3 regions of the Enterococcus salsurae genome follow, and region 2 is predicted to be linked to each of the others. Evidence: riboswitches for the same ligand, from Rfam matches in the RefSeq annotation. Region 2 holds a riboswitch; each other region holds the start of a gene.
What was found. A riboswitch is a leader RNA that binds a small molecule or an ion and turns the genes downstream of it on or off. The one in region 2 is predicted to bind magnesium.

Region 1: linked by a shared signal. The riboswitch ahead of mgtA (magnesium-translocating P-type ATPase) and the one ahead of ACYVRS_RS05960 (LCP family protein) in region 2 are both predicted to bind magnesium.
Region 3: linked by a shared signal. The riboswitch ahead of ACYVRS_RS12255 (FtsW/RodA/SpoVE family cell cycle protein) and the one ahead of ACYVRS_RS05960 (LCP family protein) in region 2 are both predicted to bind magnesium.

The regions. Positions count from the first base shown of each region.
Region 1 covers NZ_BAAHWY010000003.1:339,114-344,708, reverse strand. The annotation lists gene pdhA (pyruvate dehydrogenase (acetyl-transferring) E1 component subunit alpha) at 1-621, opposite strand, end outside; gene mgtA (magnesium-translocating P-type ATPase) at 1,055-3,646, opposite strand; M-box (ykoK) riboswitch at 3,833-4,003, opposite strand; gene wecB (non-hydrolyzing UDP-N-acetylglucosamine 2-epimerase) at 4,148-5,254, opposite strand; gene guaC (GMP reductase) at 5,418-5,595, opposite strand, start outside.
Region 2 covers NZ_BAAHWY010000002.1:339,419-345,013, reverse strand. The annotation lists gene ACYVRS_RS05970 (hypothetical protein) at 1-358, shown strand, start outside; gene ACYVRS_RS05965 (SDR family oxidoreductase) at 521-1,408, shown strand; M-box (ykoK) riboswitch at 1,593-1,760, shown strand; gene ACYVRS_RS05960 (LCP family protein) at 1,927-2,871, shown strand; gene ACYVRS_RS05955 (hypothetical protein) at 3,005-3,163, opposite strand; gene ACYVRS_RS05950 (DUF7006 family protein) at 3,451-3,819, shown strand; gene ACYVRS_RS05945 (hypothetical protein) at 4,016-4,381, shown strand; gene ACYVRS_RS05940 (MarR family winged helix-turn-helix transcriptional regulator) at 4,486-4,956, opposite strand; gene ACYVRS_RS05935 (organic hydroperoxide resistance protein) at 4,963-5,373, opposite strand; gene mprF (bifunctional lysylphosphatidylglycerol flippase/synthetase MprF) at 5,534-5,595, opposite strand, start outside.
Region 3 covers NZ_BAAHWY010000005.1:16,138-21,732, reverse strand. The annotation lists gene ACYVRS_RS12265 (phosphatase PAP2 family protein) at 28-696, opposite strand; gene ACYVRS_RS12260 (FtsW/RodA/SpoVE family cell cycle protein) at 699-1,886, opposite strand; gene ACYVRS_RS12255 (FtsW/RodA/SpoVE family cell cycle protein) at 1,864-3,015, opposite strand; M-box (ykoK) riboswitch at 3,117-3,289, opposite strand; gene ACYVRS_RS12250 (endonuclease MutS2) at 3,565-5,436, opposite strand.

The DNA of each region.
Region 1 (5,595 bases), on a different contig from region 2:
GATCGCAAAACCATTGTTTTGGATGTAGAATACAGCGTTTGCATGGTAAGCACCCGCAAAGTTGATTGCTTCATAGAAGTCCCCTTGAGAAGAACCGCCATCACCAGTATATGTGAATACAACATTTTTCTTGTTGCGTTTTTTCAAGCCTAAAGCGACACCGGCTGCTTGCACGTATTGTGCACCGATGATGATTTGTGGTGGCAACGCTTTAAGATCTTCAGGATACAAGTTACCTGCGACATGTCCGCGAGACCATAAGAAAGCTTCTTTCAATGGTAATCCGTGTTGGATCAATTGAGGAACGTCACGATAACCTGGTAGTAATACGTCTTCTTTTTCAAAAGCAAATTGACTTGCTAATTGGCTTGCTTCTTGACCAGCAGTTGGCGCGAAGAAACCTAGACGTCCTTGACGGTTTAACGCAGTTGAGCGTTGGTCCAATACACGTGACCATACCATTCGAGTCATCAATTCCACTAATTCGTCGTCACTTAGATCTGGTACTAAATCCGGGTTTACAATTTTTCCATCTTTATCCAAAGTTTGGTAAGTTGGAAAATCTGCATTGACTTGCTCCAAAATCGCTTGGAAATCAAGTGCTTTTTGTTTTTTTGCCATCTTGACACACTTTCCTCTCTGTTAAAAAAGTCATTTTCGTATGTAACAGGGTTTAAATCTGTACTATCGAAATTTCATTTACTCTTATAAATTATCATTTAACTTGGAAAATGACAAGTGAAAAGGGTATTTTTTTTAATAAAAGAATGCCTAGTATAGCAACTCTTAAGAAAAGATTAGTGAAATTTATCACATTTAAGGAATCGCTTTCTTGTAAATTTTCTAAGGAAATTCTTTTTTTCGTTTAAGAATAGTACAGCGATCAGCGTTTACCCTAACAGCAGGTTTGCCTATTTCTCATTTGTAATTGTGAAGTAATTGACTTGTGTGATAGTCGATTTTTTGAATATGAGAAAAAAATAATACAGAATCAAGACAAAAAGAAACAGATCGCCGCTCCCCTCTTGATTGAAGGAAACGACGATCTGCTAGTTTAAATCCATTCTTGCGTCACGCGAATATAAATTCTTTTGGCCAACTCAACTGTTACTAAATAAGCAAGGTTGATGCCAATAAACCATGGCCAATAAGAAGAAGGCAACGTTGCGAAATCAAACACTGTATGCAAAGGTGTCAAGATGATCACGAAGCCTACAGCGATCGCCAACACACTAGATAATAAGACAGCTGGCGAAGCAATACTTTTGATAAAAGGCAGCTTGCGGGTTCTGATCATATGGACCACCAATGTTTGCGTCGTCAACCCGATCATAAACCACCCAGCTTGGAATAGGGCTTGTTCTTGAACTGTATTGGCTTGGAAAACATGCCACATCACCAAGAAAGTTGTGATATCAAAAATACTGCTGACTGGTCCGATCCCTACGGTAAACTTCAACAAACCTCTGACTTGCCATTTCACGGGTTTCGCTAATTCTTCTTGATCAACATTGTCCCAAGGGATCGTCAACTGCGCCATATCATACACAAGATTTTGAACCAGCAATTGAATTGACAGCATTGGCAGAAACGGCAAGAAGGCACTGGCTACTAAAATTGAAAAGACATTACCAAAGTTTGAACTCAACGTCATCTTGATATACTTCATCATATTGGTAAAGACTTTACGGCCTTCAATGACACCTTTATCTAAAACGTCCAAGCTTTTTTCCAATAGGATGATCGAACTAGCATCCTTTGTAATATCCGCGGCTGTATCAACTGAGATGCCCACATCAGCAGTACGCAAAGCTGGTGCATCGTTGATCCCATCCCCCATAAAACCAACCGTGTGTCCCGCTGCTTGGATCGTTTGGATGATGCGGGATTTTTGCATTGGATTGAGTTTCGCAAACAAATTGGTTGTGGCCGCTTTTTCAGCCAACTCTTCATCAGACAAGCGATCGATTTCAGTACCAAGCAAGTAACTGCCGGCTTCGATGCCAACATCGTTACATACTTTTTGTGCAACGATGGCATTGTCACCAGTCAATACTTTGACATTGATGCCATGGCCATGGAGGGAAGCAATCGCCGTTTTTGCTGATTCTTTGGCTGGATCTAAGAAGCCCATGAAACCAATCATGATCATGTCTTGCTCGTCTGAAACTGAATAGACAGCATCCGCATAGGCATCTCTTTTGACTGCGACTGTCAAGACCCGCATCCCTTGTTTATTTAAGCGCAAATTGACTTGGCGCAATTTTTCCCGAATATCTTCAGTCAATTCCATGATTTGACCATCGATCTCAACATATTTGCAGACTTGTTCCATTTCTTCAGCTGCACCTTTGGTCACCATCAATTGATGGCCATCTGCATTGACAACAACGGTCAAGCGGCGACGAGAGAAATCAAAAGGAATTTCATCGACTTTCGTCACCTCTTGGAATGGTTCCGCCAGTTTGGCTTCTTCGTAGTAATTCAAGACAGCGATATCCATCAAATTTTTCCAGCCAGTTTGATAATAGGAATTCAAATACGTCATATCTAGTACTTGCTGATCCTCTTGACCAAATGGATTTAAATGTTGCACCAGCACGACCCGGTCTTCAGTGATCGTTCCTGTTTTGTCTGTACACAACACATCCATACTGCCCAAATTTTGGATCGAAGGCAATTCTTTAACGATGACTTTCTCTTTGGAAAGCGACATGGCGCCTTTGGCTAAATTACTGGTAACGATCATAGGCAGCATTTCCGGGGTCAAGCCAACAGCGACGGCAATTGCGAAGAACAATGCTTCACTCCAATCACCTTTGGTAAACCCATTGATCAAAAGAACGATCGGGAATAAGATCATCACCATTCTCAACAACAATTTGCTGACTTTGGTCAGCCCATCTTCAAAAGCAGTCTTTCCGCGTTTCGTCGTGGCATTGCGGGCAATATCTCCAAAAAAGGTGCTTTGTCCTGTCTTTAAAATAATGGCTTTTCCTTGACCACTTAACACATCGGTACCCATAAAGACCAAATCTTGCATGTCTAAGGCAGAAACATTGGTATCACTTTCTTTGATACCGGCATCGACAAATTTTTCAACGGGCATTGATTCGCCAGTTAATGAAGATTGATTGATAAATAAATCCTTGGTCCAGATCAAAATAGCATCGGCTGGTATCATATCTCCTGTTGCGAGTGTCACGATATCACCCGGAACCACTTCATCCATTGGAATTTCTCGGGTCACACCTGCCCGTGTCACAGAACAAGTATTCTCTATCAATTCTTTCAACGCTAAACTAGCTTTTTGCGAGCGGTATTCTTGGACGAATGTGATCGTCACACTTGCCAGGATCATGATACCCATCACGATCACCGCTTCGATATCTCCTGTCATAAAGGAAATCACCATCAACAAAGCCAACACCAACACAAATGGATCTTTAAATGCGCGCAAAATCATCAACCAGGCAGGTGTTGGTTTTTGGGCATCGACTTTGTTTGGTCCGTATTCTTCTAGTCGTTCTTGCGCATCTTTTTCAGACAACCCTTGGAAGGAAGTCCGCATTTCCATCAATAATTCACGTTCTGATAATTTTGCTAATAATTTCAATTCTTGGTCTTTTGATAATTTTTTCAACATACTCTTTTCCTCCTATAATTAGGAGGTGCTCGCGCCACCCCTAGTAATTCTTGGCGATGAACCTGGGTTCATCTGGGGACTGGGTGTATCCATATGAATCTTCCTTTCTGTTTGATAAGCAAGTCACTCTTGGATCACGCGCGTATGCAAAAAAATGCGCATGCTCCCAATAAGCATGCGCAAAAAACTCATGATCATTGTAGAGCTTTAGCACTATAGGGCGTAGATAGCGAATCGCTATCAGCTGCTTTGGGTTTAACCTTCACGATTAGACCTGTCCTACCAACTAAGTATCTCTCGATACTTTTGCGGCAGCAGCTTGTGTCCGTATAGGAGCCTCACCTAACAATTATTTCTTTCTATTGATACTATAAGCCAACATTTGGAGAAGGTCAACTGTTTTCAAATAAAAAATATGTTATTTTATATTCAGAACATTCAGAATAGCCATCACTTTTCAAAAACATTTGCTTATTTTCACTGTTGTTTCAGCTTGAGAAGTCAATGACTGCCAAAGGTTTCGGCAAGAATCTCTACGATCCGCTGACTGGTTTGTCCATCGCCATATGGGTTCTCAGCATGCGCCATTTTTTGATAAGCGGCGTGATCATCCAGCAAGCGTTTTGTTTCTATATATACACGCGCTTCTTGCGTGCCAATCAACTTCAAGGTTCCAGCTGCGACACCTTCTGGCCGTTCTGTCGTATCACGCAAAACCAACACCGGCACCCCCAAAGAAGGCGCTTCTTCTTGCACCCCTCCAGAGTCAGTCAAAATCAATGCGCTCTGATTGGCGACATTATGAAAGTCGATCACATCCAAGGGTTCTATCAAGGCAACGTTGTCGATGTCGCCTAATATCTCGCGGGCAATTTCCCGAACTTGCGGATTTTTATGCATGGGAAATACCACATGAATTTCAGGATACTCTGCTGCTATTCTTGCCAATGCCCGAAAAACTTGCGCCATTGGCTGCCCTAAATTTTCACGTCGATGCATGGTCAATAAGATCTGTTTCCCTTTGATACCAGACAATTCAGGGTGGCGATAATGGTCTTTGATCGTATAGTTCATCGCATCGATCGCCGTATTCCCCGTCACAAAAATCGTCTGCGGATCGCGGTTTTCTTTCAACAAGTTCAGCTGACTTTCTTTCGTCGGCGCAAAATGCAGATCGGCTAGTACATCGATCAGTTGACGATTGGCTTCTTCTGGATAAGGGGATTGTTTGTTCCAAGTCCGCAAACCAGCTTCGACGTGTCCAACAGGGATTTGTTGATAAAAAGCCGCTGTGGCTGCTGCATAGGCTGTCGTGGTATCCCCATGGACTAAGACGATATCCGGCCGTTCGTTTTGTAGAATGGGTTCAAGATCCAGCAGTACTTTTGTCGTAATACCGGTCAAGGTTTGTCCCAATTTCATTATATCTAAATCATAATCTGCGTCGATCGCAAAGACACTTAACACTTGATCCAGCATTTCCCGATGTTGGGCTGTCACGGTCACGACCGATACAAAGCGATCATCTGCTTGTAACGCTTTGACCAAAGGCGCCATTTTGATGGCTTCTGGTCTTGTACCAAATATGGACATTACTTTGATCGTCATCATTCACCTACACTCTTTACAATAATTGTAATCATAGTTTACTCTGTCTATTATAGCGAAGATTGATGCAAAACAAAATCTTTCCGCTGCAAAAAAAGCAGCACTGTCTAAAAACAGCACTGCTTGCAGTGGTCACGCGTGAGCATTCAGCAACTGAACTGAATCAAATCGTGTCGCCATTGAAAATTGAGTTTTTCACGATCACGTAGTCTACTTTGCGGATCGCTTCTAAATCTTTCCCACCGGCATACGAAATCGATGATTGCAAATCTTGCTGCATTTCTACTAAAGTATCTTTCAAAGACCCTTTGTATTGGATCCAGATTTTTTTACCTTCTACG
Region 2 (5,595 bases):
TGTTGAGCGTAAAATGCTCATGATCTCTAATGATCCGTTATTTCAAAAAATAGTAGAAACGTGTATCGATGTCTTGAATCAATATGAGTTGACGATTCATCCGCAGCATTGGCAATTTTTTTTGGTTCATTTAAAGGAATTAGCTGAACGGGTGATCCATGATCAATGGGATATCGCAATGGTGATTGACCAATTCCCACCGGTGTCAGAACAAGCCATGGCATTAGCCAAAGAAATCGGCACGGTGTTAGATGTCATCCCAGAAAGTGAGCTCCATTTGCTGGCGGTCCATCTTGGATTGGCCATCTCGACAGAAGATGATACGATCGGCGCAATTTCTGCCGAACCCTTTTTGTGAGTCTAAATGATGACGAAGCCGAACGATCTGATTCGGCTTTTTTTTGTGCATTCTTTGAGAAGAGGTGCGTTTTATTTCCTTTTTCTATTTTTTTCCTCTACACTTTTTATTAGAAGGATAAAAATTACTTGCTACACACAAAACATTAGGAGGAAATGGACAATGTCAGAAAAAATCAGCAACCCATTAACCAAGTATTACAATGGTAAGTTTGAGAAACAACCCCAAGAAGCACCCGCGATTCAAGGGAAAATGCAACCAGTTCCCGATTGTGGTGAAGAAAGTTATACTGGTTCAGGAAAATTAACCGGCAGAAAAGCCTTAGTTACCGGTGGTGATTCCGGAATTGGCCGGGCAGCAGCGATTGCTTATGCCAAAGAAGGTGCTGATGTTGCGATCAACTATCTGCCTTTTGAAGAAGATGATGCACAGGAAGTCAAAGCTGTGATTGAAGCAGCCGGACAAAAAGCTGTGCTTTTACCAGGTGATTTAAGAGATGAAGCCTTTACCCGCAAACTTGTTCATGATGCGGCAGCTGCTTTAGGCGGTTTAGATATTTTAGTATTAAATGCAGGGAAACAACAAGCCGTGCAAGACATCAAAGATTTGACCACAGAGCAAATCAACGATACCTTTACGATCAATATCATTTCGATGTATTGGACTGTCCAAGAAGCATTGGATTATTTACCGGCCGGCGGGAGTATACTGACTACGACATCGATCCAAAGTGCAGAACCTAGTGCGCAATTATTAGATTATGCAGCAACGAAGGGCGCAATCACATCGTTTAGTAAAGGCTTAGCAGCACAATTAAGTGAAAAAGGGATTCGTGTCAATACAGTTGCACCAGGACCGATTTGGACCCCATTACAAATTTCAGGAGGACAACCACAATCAGCCATTCCTGAATTTGGTCAAAATGAATTATTGAAACGTGCTGGTCAACCTGTCGAATTGGCTTCAGTCTATGTTTTCTTAGCATCTGATGAGGCAAGTTATGTGACTGGTCAAGTTTACAGTATTACTGGCGGTTCATTTTTTGCATAATAGTATCGACTATCTAAGTCCTTTGTTTGAGAATGTTTTTTCAACAGAGGGCTTCCTTTTTTATTCCTTATATATTTAAATGTGCTAAAAAAAAGTAAAGAAAAGATTAAATTATTGCTAATATAGATATTTTCATTGCCATTGACCTGTGAAAAATGTATCCTTTCATCGAGAGATTAAATAACTAAATACTTGTTAGGTGAGGCTCCTATACAAACATAAGCTATTGCGCAGAAACGTCGAAAGACGCCAATGTGTAAAACAGGAATTGTCGGATTAAGGCTTTTCATAAGATAGCTAAGACTTGTCTTTACGTTGTATAGTGTCAAAACTCGGACGATGAGGGGAAATAGAGACAAACTTCTTACTCACAATAGAAGTTTGTCTTTTTTTATCAGTTGGTTTTTATTTCCTGTTTAAAATAACGTGCGTTGGGTTTCGCCTGCAAAGAGTATCAAGCAACTATCTCTTTATACTAGCCACTCAAGATGATTGGTAAAAAGCAGGGGGAACTAAAGATGAAACGTCGTTTTTTTAAAAGTTTTGTTTTAATTGTCTTATCTTTTATTTTGGTATTGGTCACCTTTGTGACTACGGAATTCAGTTTGGCTTATCGCAAAACAACGACCAAATCCACTACACCACAGCAAACCACAGCTTCAATGAAAGAAACAGTGAAAGATATACCAGATGTGATCCAAGTCACTTTGATTGGTTCCGATGCCCGCAGTGCAGATGAAAATGGCCGCTCTGATACATTAATGGTGGCACAGTACGACACCAAAAAGAAACAAGCGAAGCTGCTGTCGATCATGAGAGATTGCTATGTCACGATCCCAGGTTATGGTGAAGAAAAAATCAATGCAGCATATTCTTTTGGTGGTGAACCATTGCTTACGCAAACGTTGAAAGATACCTTTGATCTTATACCGGATTATTATATGGTATTGACGTTTGAGGAATTTGAAGATGCAATCGATACACTTTTTCCTAAAGGACTGACCATCGATGTGGAGAAAGACTTGACTGTAGACAAAATTCATTTAACCAAAGGTGAACAGAAGCTGAATGGGCATCAAGTTTTGCAATATGCCCGTTTTCGCAAAGATGAGGAAGGGGATTTTGGACGTGTCCGCAGACAGCATCAAGTCATGGAAGCAATTGCTGAACAAGCCAAAAGCCTTTCGGTCATGACCAGAATCCCTAAAGCTGTAGGCAAGATTTTCGGACAAATCGATACCAATTTACCAGTTTCAGTGATGATCGATGTCTTAATGGATTATCTAAAAGGGGATACTGGGGACATTGATGCCTTGTCGATTCCAGTTGATCATTCATGGGATTTTGCTGACGATACGCCAGTTGGGAGTGTATTGACGATTGATAAAGAGAAAAATAAAGAAGCAATCACCGCTTTTTTTAATGATGACCAACGGGAGCAAAGTGATTCAGTTGGCCAATGACGCGTGCTGCCACTGACATGGATGTATGAAAGTACATCTTTGGTGGACAAGTCTATTCTGTTGAAGGTATTGTTTCCGTAGCGTAAAAAAGCCCTCTCGCATGAGAGGGCACAATAGTAAAGGAAATCCTCAATCAATTTTGGCGTTCTTTGGCGATTTTGAGAACCAAAGAGAAGGCTGCTAGCGCGAAGCCGCTATATTTGACGAATTTTTCAAGTGAAGCGATTCGCTGTGCTTTTTGCGCTTTTTTGGTCGTGCCAACAGTCGTAGTATGTTTTGTTAAATGTCCCATTTTTTATCCGCTCCTTCTTTTTGTCTATAAATTTATTATACCGGCAAACTGTCAGAATGTCTGGAAATATGCTGAAGGAGTCAATTTGCTTCGCATGCACAAAACAGTATTCTCATATTTTTATTGAACTTGCCCATTAATTGATAAAAAAAACGGCCAGCAACATGATATAAATAATGAAGAACGAACTATTCCTGAAAATTGACGGAAAAAGCCGTTTATTGATCAAGACGAAAAATATATGTATCGAGTTTGCTGTCGATATAAGCAAAAGGATGTAAAAATTGATGGATAAAATAAAGTTATTTATGAATACAAACCACTACTTTGAACAGATAATCTCACGACAACTGCAAGTGAATGAGCAGCGAGTTGACTCCCTAATAGGACAATACATCGTAGAGTTGAAGAAAAAGTTCGAACAAACCTTATCGGACATCAATGGACAAAATTTCTGGTCTGTGTATCCAATTTTAATGGGATTGGATACGCGCTTTGTTTTGTTGGACTCTTTGTTGTCGATCATTGACCTCGATTTGGCAGAAGAAGAAGTCATACAATTGGTCGAAAAAGACTATCTGACCATTAACAAAGAACTTTGTGGCTATGCGATGAATGAAACACCCCATGAAAGTTTGATTTTTACGATTATATAAGCGTAATCAAAGGTCAAAAATTAAAATAACTTTAATATTATTCAAAATGATGAAAAATACTTTTGAATATAGGTTAAAAATAAGTTATTATAAGTGTAGTTAAAAAAGATGTGCCTAAAACGGTACTTAGAATGTCTATCATAAAGGTGGTCATTTATTCTTGAATGAGGAAGAAGGGAATTTGGAGGAGGATTTTATGGATTATTTAGATTTTTCAAAGAAAGAGTGGGAGGTTCTGGTTCGCTTTTGGTCAACCTCTGAACCACTATGTTGTGCGGAATTTAGTGAACGATTTGGGATGAATCGCAACACTGTCTTGGCGGTCATCCGGAAATTATTGAATCATGGCATTTTAGAGATTGAAAGCATCAAGATGAGCGGATCCGTTTTGGCTAGAAGGTTCCAACCCGCTGTGACTGAACATGATGTCTTTCAACAATTGCTGACAGGCGATCAGCATCAAGCTTTGATCAAAAATGTCATTCAGTCAATTGATTCTCCTGAAGTTTGTCAGGAACTTTTAGTACTGATTGAAGAGGCCAAATGCGACAAACCTTCATAAACCCATTTTCTATGATCTATCGTGCAGTGGCGTGTTTGGATAAATCATAAAAAAACTATACCTTTCTTTCCTCTGATAGAGAATCGAAAGGTATAGTTTTTTCGTTATATGTCACTGCTGCCCTGAACTAATTTACCTGCCAACATCTGTAATGTGGCTGCTTCCGTTGCGGTCAACGGAAAGAGGGCAAGTAATTTTTGGGGAATATCTGCAGCTTTACTCTTTAAAGCACGTCCTTCATCTGTCAGTGAGATGACGACCATGCGTTCATCTCGTTGATCCCGTATGCGATCAAGCAATTGTTTATCTTGCAATTTTTTGAGTACAGGTGTCAGTGTCCCTGAATCTAAGCATAAATGGCTGCCTAATTCTTTGACAGATAAGTCGCCATGTTCCCATAAAACCAACATCACAAGATATTGGGTATAGGTGATGTGCAACGGTGCCAATAAGGGTTTATACTGCTTGATGATTTCCTTCGATGCAGCATAAAGCGAGAAGCAGAGCTGATTTTCTAATGCGAGTGCATTGAAGGGTGTTGTGTCATTCAATGCGGTGTGTCTGTCTTCAGACATGCGAGATTACGCTTCGACAGCTTTCACTGTCACGTCGATATTGCCAGCAGTTGCTTTTGAATAGGGACAGACAGTGTGGGCAACTTCTAACAATTCTTGTGTTTCTTCTAAAGACAATCCTTCAATCGAACCTTCAAGTTCAACACCTAAAACAAAACTTGATTCACTTTCTGCATAAAGAGAAACTTGTGCAGCCACAGTTGAAGCGCCTTTGATGCCTTTGCTTGATTTGACTAAGTCTAACGCACTGTTAAAGCATGCAGCGAAACCAGCAGCAAATAATTGTTCAGGGTTTGTGGCATTTTCAACACGTTTGCCAGGAGCTGCGATATTTAATTCAAGTGAGTGATCAGGGCTATGCACTTCACCAGAACGGCCACCAGTATTGATCATTTTTGTAGAATACATTTTTTTCATCAGATAATCACTCCAAAAGTTTATTTTTAACAATTTAATTGTACGCAATTTAATTCTTATTTGCAAATGAACTGCTCAGGTTAAGCGTGAAAAGAATCAAACAAAAAAGAACCTTAGCGAGCTAAGATCCTTTTTGTTTGATTCTACAGTCAAGACGGAGCTAGGGACGGTTGATTGGTTTATTATCCACGATCAAAAGAGCGATCATGACATATCCCAGCC
Region 3 (5,595 bases), on a different contig from region 2:
GAATAAAGGACATTTATTATCAAGTGGTCATTTGATCTGGTTGCTTGCCAATGCTCTATCCGATTCACTGAAGTGGACAAACACACTATATGTCAAACTGCTGACTGACCCGCTCAAACAAAGACTAGCCAGCAGATCACTGGGATAGTGCACACCAAAATACACGCGCGTCATCATCACCAGCAAAATATAGACCATACCACCGGCCATCACCCATTTCCTAATATGCGATTGACGTCTTGAAGACTCAGAAGCCATCAAATATGGAAAGATGACGATGCAAGTCAGAACGAAGGTAACCGCCAATAAGGTATGGCCGCTAGGAAAGCTGAAAGATGCCCGTTCTGCATGACCGGCAAATGAAGGTCTTGGACGCGCGATCATTGATTTGATCCCTTTGCCCAAGCCGCTGACCAGAATCAAGTTCCCCCAGAGCCAAATCATCAATGTCCACGAACGACGCCAGCATAAACCGATGCTTAAAAGTAAAAGAGCAGCTGTGATAGGTATGATGGTGGCCGTCGCTGCAATTGCGCAAAAAAAAGTATCTAATTGATCTGAACGATGCAATGGCCATTGACTGAACAAATGGTCAATCGTTGACAACATAGCTGGATGCAACCAGACGAGCAGCGACAATAGCAAGAAAAGAACGGCGAGAACAGCACTACAAATCAGATATCGCTTTTGATGCATACTCACTCAAACCTCATTTCCGAATCCTGTCTTGAATCGATTGCCAGTAAAGGCGCTTTGTTCAAGCCCAAAATGATGCCCATCGCCATGCTGATCGCCAGTAAAGAGGTGCCTCCTTGACTCAGAAACGGCAAGGGGATACCCGTCAAAGGCAATAATCCGATCGCTGCACCGATATTTTCGAAAATCTGAAAGACTAAACCAAAAATAAATGTGATGGCAATATAGACTGAAGCTTTGTTGTTTGTAGATAACGCCGCGAAAATCACTTGATAAATCAAATAGAAATACAAAAAAATCACCAAAGTACTGCCTAAAAAGCCAAAGGTTTCTCCAATGACAGTAAAGACCATATCGGATTCCCGGACTGGCACATACACAGTCACATGCTCTGGACTTGCCCCTAACAATCCACCAGAACCAATGGCCAACATACTACGTACTTGCTGGAAAGCAATCGAATCTTGATAGGCAAAAGGATCGACCCATGCTTTGACTCTGTCAAGCTGATACTGAGAAAAGGTCAATTGGAATAGTAGCCGATTGCCCCATTCTGTAAATACCAGCAACAGCAAAACACCGCCAACGAAAACAGCAAGACTAGCGATCACCGTCAATATTTTCCAATGAACACCGGAAATAACAAATAATGCCGCCAGCATCACAACAAAAACCAGGCTAGTCCCAAAATCTCGCTGCATATACATCAGCAAAAATGTCGGTACACTATATAATAAAATGCTGCCAACATACATCTTATCGGTTTGAATCGTGCGCGTTGTTTTGCGTTTTTCATAGCGTAAGGTCAAATAGACCATAAATAAAACAAAGGCGATTTTCATCAATTCAGAAGGTTGGATCGTAAAGCTGCCGATCCGCAACCAACGCTTTGTATGTGTTTCAGCAAACATGAAGGGATCATATAACCAATGCAACGATGCCATCAGTCCAAGAGATAGGACATACCAGATGCCAGAATAACGCAATAGAAACGATGTTTTTAATAAGCTAGCCGCCCCTAATACAAGGACCGACAACACACAAAATATAATCTGCCGCAGCATCACGGAACCTGGTTCGCGACCATCCATTACTGCCGCTTGATATTGGACCCAAATACTCAGTAGATACAATAAAAAAATCGGTAATAACAAGGCATAATTGATTTCACGCTGTTTGTACAATCGCATATTGTTCCACTTCCTCTCTCGCCAATTTTAGACATAACCCGAAGGCAAAAGATAAGATAAAATAACTGGATCCACCATAACTGATGAATGGCAGCGGCACACCAGTCATCGGCATCAGGCCGAGGATACTGGCAATATTGATACTGGTTTGCATCAACAATAAAGTCGCTGTACCAAGCAAAATCAGCCCAACCTGGTTATCCTGGCATGTGGCACTACGCATGAACAAGCGCATAATGATCGTAAACAACAAGCCAATCACAAAGATACCGAAAATCAAGCCCATTTCTTCTACCAGAACAGAGAAAATAAAGTCAGTTTCAGCTACTGGCAAAAACCCTTTTTTCGTAATACTATTGCCTAAACCCAATCCGCTTAAACCACCATTAAACAAGGCATAATAAGAATGGATCATCTGAAATCCTTGGCCATATGGATCAGAAAAAGGATTCCCGACCAAGCGAATCCGGTTATAGACATGTGCAAACATCGTTGGCAACAAATTATGCTGACCTAGAAGCAGAATCAGTCCCCCTACGCATCCCATCATCAGGACTAAACCACCAAATAACAGCGCCGTGACCTTGACTGGGACTTGAACAGTTGTGATCATCATAAAAGCCAAAAACAACAAGATAAAGACCCCAGCCACTTTTGGTTGAAAGAGTATCAGCAAGCAGCATACCACAAGCAGCACAAATGGTTTCTTCATCTCTTGCAACGAAGCTTTCGGCGCCTTAAAAAAGTGCGCCAGGTACAAAATCATGCCCACATTGACGATCTCAGAAGGCTGGAACTGTAGCCCAGCGATTGCTACCCATCTTTGGGCGCCATTGACAGTCACGCCAAAAAACGGTATATGAGCCAATAAAAGCGTCAATACGCCAAAGCCAATCAAACCTACAGCCAAAGAACGCCCTAGCAGCACTTGAACGCGCACCCGCTGCAGCAAAAGAATCAATCCCCAGCTTAATACCAAAAAAATCAACTGCCGTTTGAACAATGCGGAAGGCTGTGCCCCAATCGTCAATAGGCGAAACGAACTTGCGCTGTAAATCATCAAAAGCCCAATCGTACTTAAGACAATATACGATAGGACCATGAGCCAATCCGTCTTTTTCGTTTTCATTCGATCCACTCCTCTTTGCCTTAGAGTCGGTGTTCAGACGGTCATCGATCTAACGTGCAGCCTAAGAAAAAAGTCTAACTTCCCTTAGGACGTTAGACTTTTTGCAATCTCATCGTCCGAGTTTTAGCACTATACAACGTAAAGCAAATCAACTTGCTTAGCTATTTTATGAAAAGCCTTAATCCGACAATTCCTGTTTTACACATTGGCGTCTTTCGACGTTTCTGCGCAATAGCCTATGTTTGTATAGGAGCCTCACCTAACAAGGTTTATTGTTATTTTATATCCAGTAAGATGTTACCTTTCTTCGACCGCTTTGACAATAGCCGCCAAATAATAAAGGATATTCTTTACTATTTCTTAATTATATCCCTCGTTTTGAAGATATTCAATCACTTTCTGAATTTTACTCTTTTGGTCTTTTAAACGTCTTATTTAAAAATAAATAACTTTCGTAATAAAAAAAGGTCGCTATTCAGACATTATCTGAACAACGATCTTTCTCCTTAAAGGCATACACCGTTCCATAGAGTGTTCGCCTTTATATGGTTAAGGTTTCTGTTTCCCTTGTTTCTTTAATTGTTTATACGCTTTTTTGGATCCGCGAGACAAATCTTTATTGAACTTATACGTGCGATGATCTATAAATAATTGATCAAGATCATACCCTTCCGGATACAATTCCGTTTGTTTGATCAGCAAGCGAATTCTTTTCACTGCGACCATGGCCATCTCCTCATCGATCCATACTTTGGCCTGACCGTTGTCCGCATACTGATAAAATATCCCCTTTTGCCCTCGATCTCCTGCTAACACTTGATCACCCTTGCTCAGTAACTGGGAATGTTCAGATAAATGTGTATGCTCAGGAAGCGGTGCAAACACATTTTTTTGCAAAGGGTACGCTTTGCTCGACAAATAAGTGATTGCTTTGGCAACGATTGGTTTGGGGATCTGCATTTTCTCAGCGATCCAAAAAGCATTGCTTTCGCCTACCTGATTGACCAATAGACGATACTTAGGTGCCAATGTCTGGGGATCAAAAGCCATAGCAGCCGTTTGGAAGTCAGGATGATCCACTGCAAACTGCTTGATTTCACCATAATGCGTCGTGGCGATCAGCAATGCCCCGGAACGATAGATGGCATCCATGATCGCGATTGCGAGTGCGGCGCCTTCATTTGGTTCCGTGCCACTACCAATCTCATCCAATAACACAATAGAATTGCGCTGATTTTCAGCTAAAATACCGGCAATATTTGCCATATGGCCTGAAAAAGTACTTAAGGCATTCGCCAAACTTTGCTGGTCGCCGATATCCATCGAAAGACTTTTTAAAAACGGGATGCTGCTTTGACCATGATGGTTAGGAAACAACCCATGATGCGCCATGGCACAAATCAAGGCCACCGTTTTTAAAACAACTGTTTTGCCTCCTGCATTTGGTCCTGTGATCACCATACAGCGTGTTTGCATGCCTAAAGACAAATCTAGAGGAACTGCTTCATCGCCAAGCAAAGGATGCTTGACCTGATCCAAGATTAGTTCTTCCTTCTGGTTGAGCGTCAAGGGCATCCCGTTGATGTCTCGGCAAAATTTGCCCTTGGCAAAAATCACATCGAGCACAGCTAAGCAGTCTAAGCCTTGGTGGATCAACGGCAATTCCTCAGCAATCAAGCCGGTCAGTTCAGCTAAAATCTGATACTCGATCGCTGTTTTTTCCGCTTCTGCCAGAATCAAACGATCATTTAACCGGGCAACTGTCTCGGGCTCAATGAAGACAGTTCCGCCTTTGTTGGATCGTTCAATGATCGACCCTTTGAATTGATGCTGCCACTCTACGCGTACCGGCAATGTATAGCGATCATTCTTCTTGATCATGCGGTTGTCTTGCAAGTACTTCCCTTGTGATAAAAACTTTAAAAAAACTTTTTTTAAATCAGCTTCGATCTGATCAATTTTACGAACGATCTTGCGCAAATGCCGATTTGCCTCTGGATCAATGCGCTGATGACGGATGGATTGGCTGATTTTCTCAGTGATCAGCGTAAAATCCGCCAACGAATCACTATATCCGGCCAAAATCGGTGCCAAAGCGCGGTGCTTTTCAAAGAAAGTTTTGATTCTCGGCATAGATCGTAAAAAGTCGCCATAAGACACCAATTCATGGGGCATCAAAATAAAACCTTTTTCGATTTTTTCTGTATCAGATTGCGCATGCTGTATGCCCATAAATGGCACGGCAAGGCCTGCTGCCAATAACGTGACGGCTTCCTTTGTTTCCTCCATCCGCTTAACTGCTGTTGTGTAAGAAGCTGCCGGTGCCTCAGATGAAAATAAGTTTTTGCCGTAATCACTGATGATTTTCTTTTTTACTTGTACTTTGATTTGTTCAAATTCTGCTGCTTGAGGTATCTTCATGTCGGTTGTCCTTTCTGGTGCCTGCAGAATCCGAACATCTCTGCGTCCAAAAAAGTGTACAAAAAAAGCGATAGTTCCCCATCACCTGTTTCATCAATAACGATTTGTATCGGTATCTGCAGGCACAACAAATAAACATACTTTATTTCGTTTATTTGT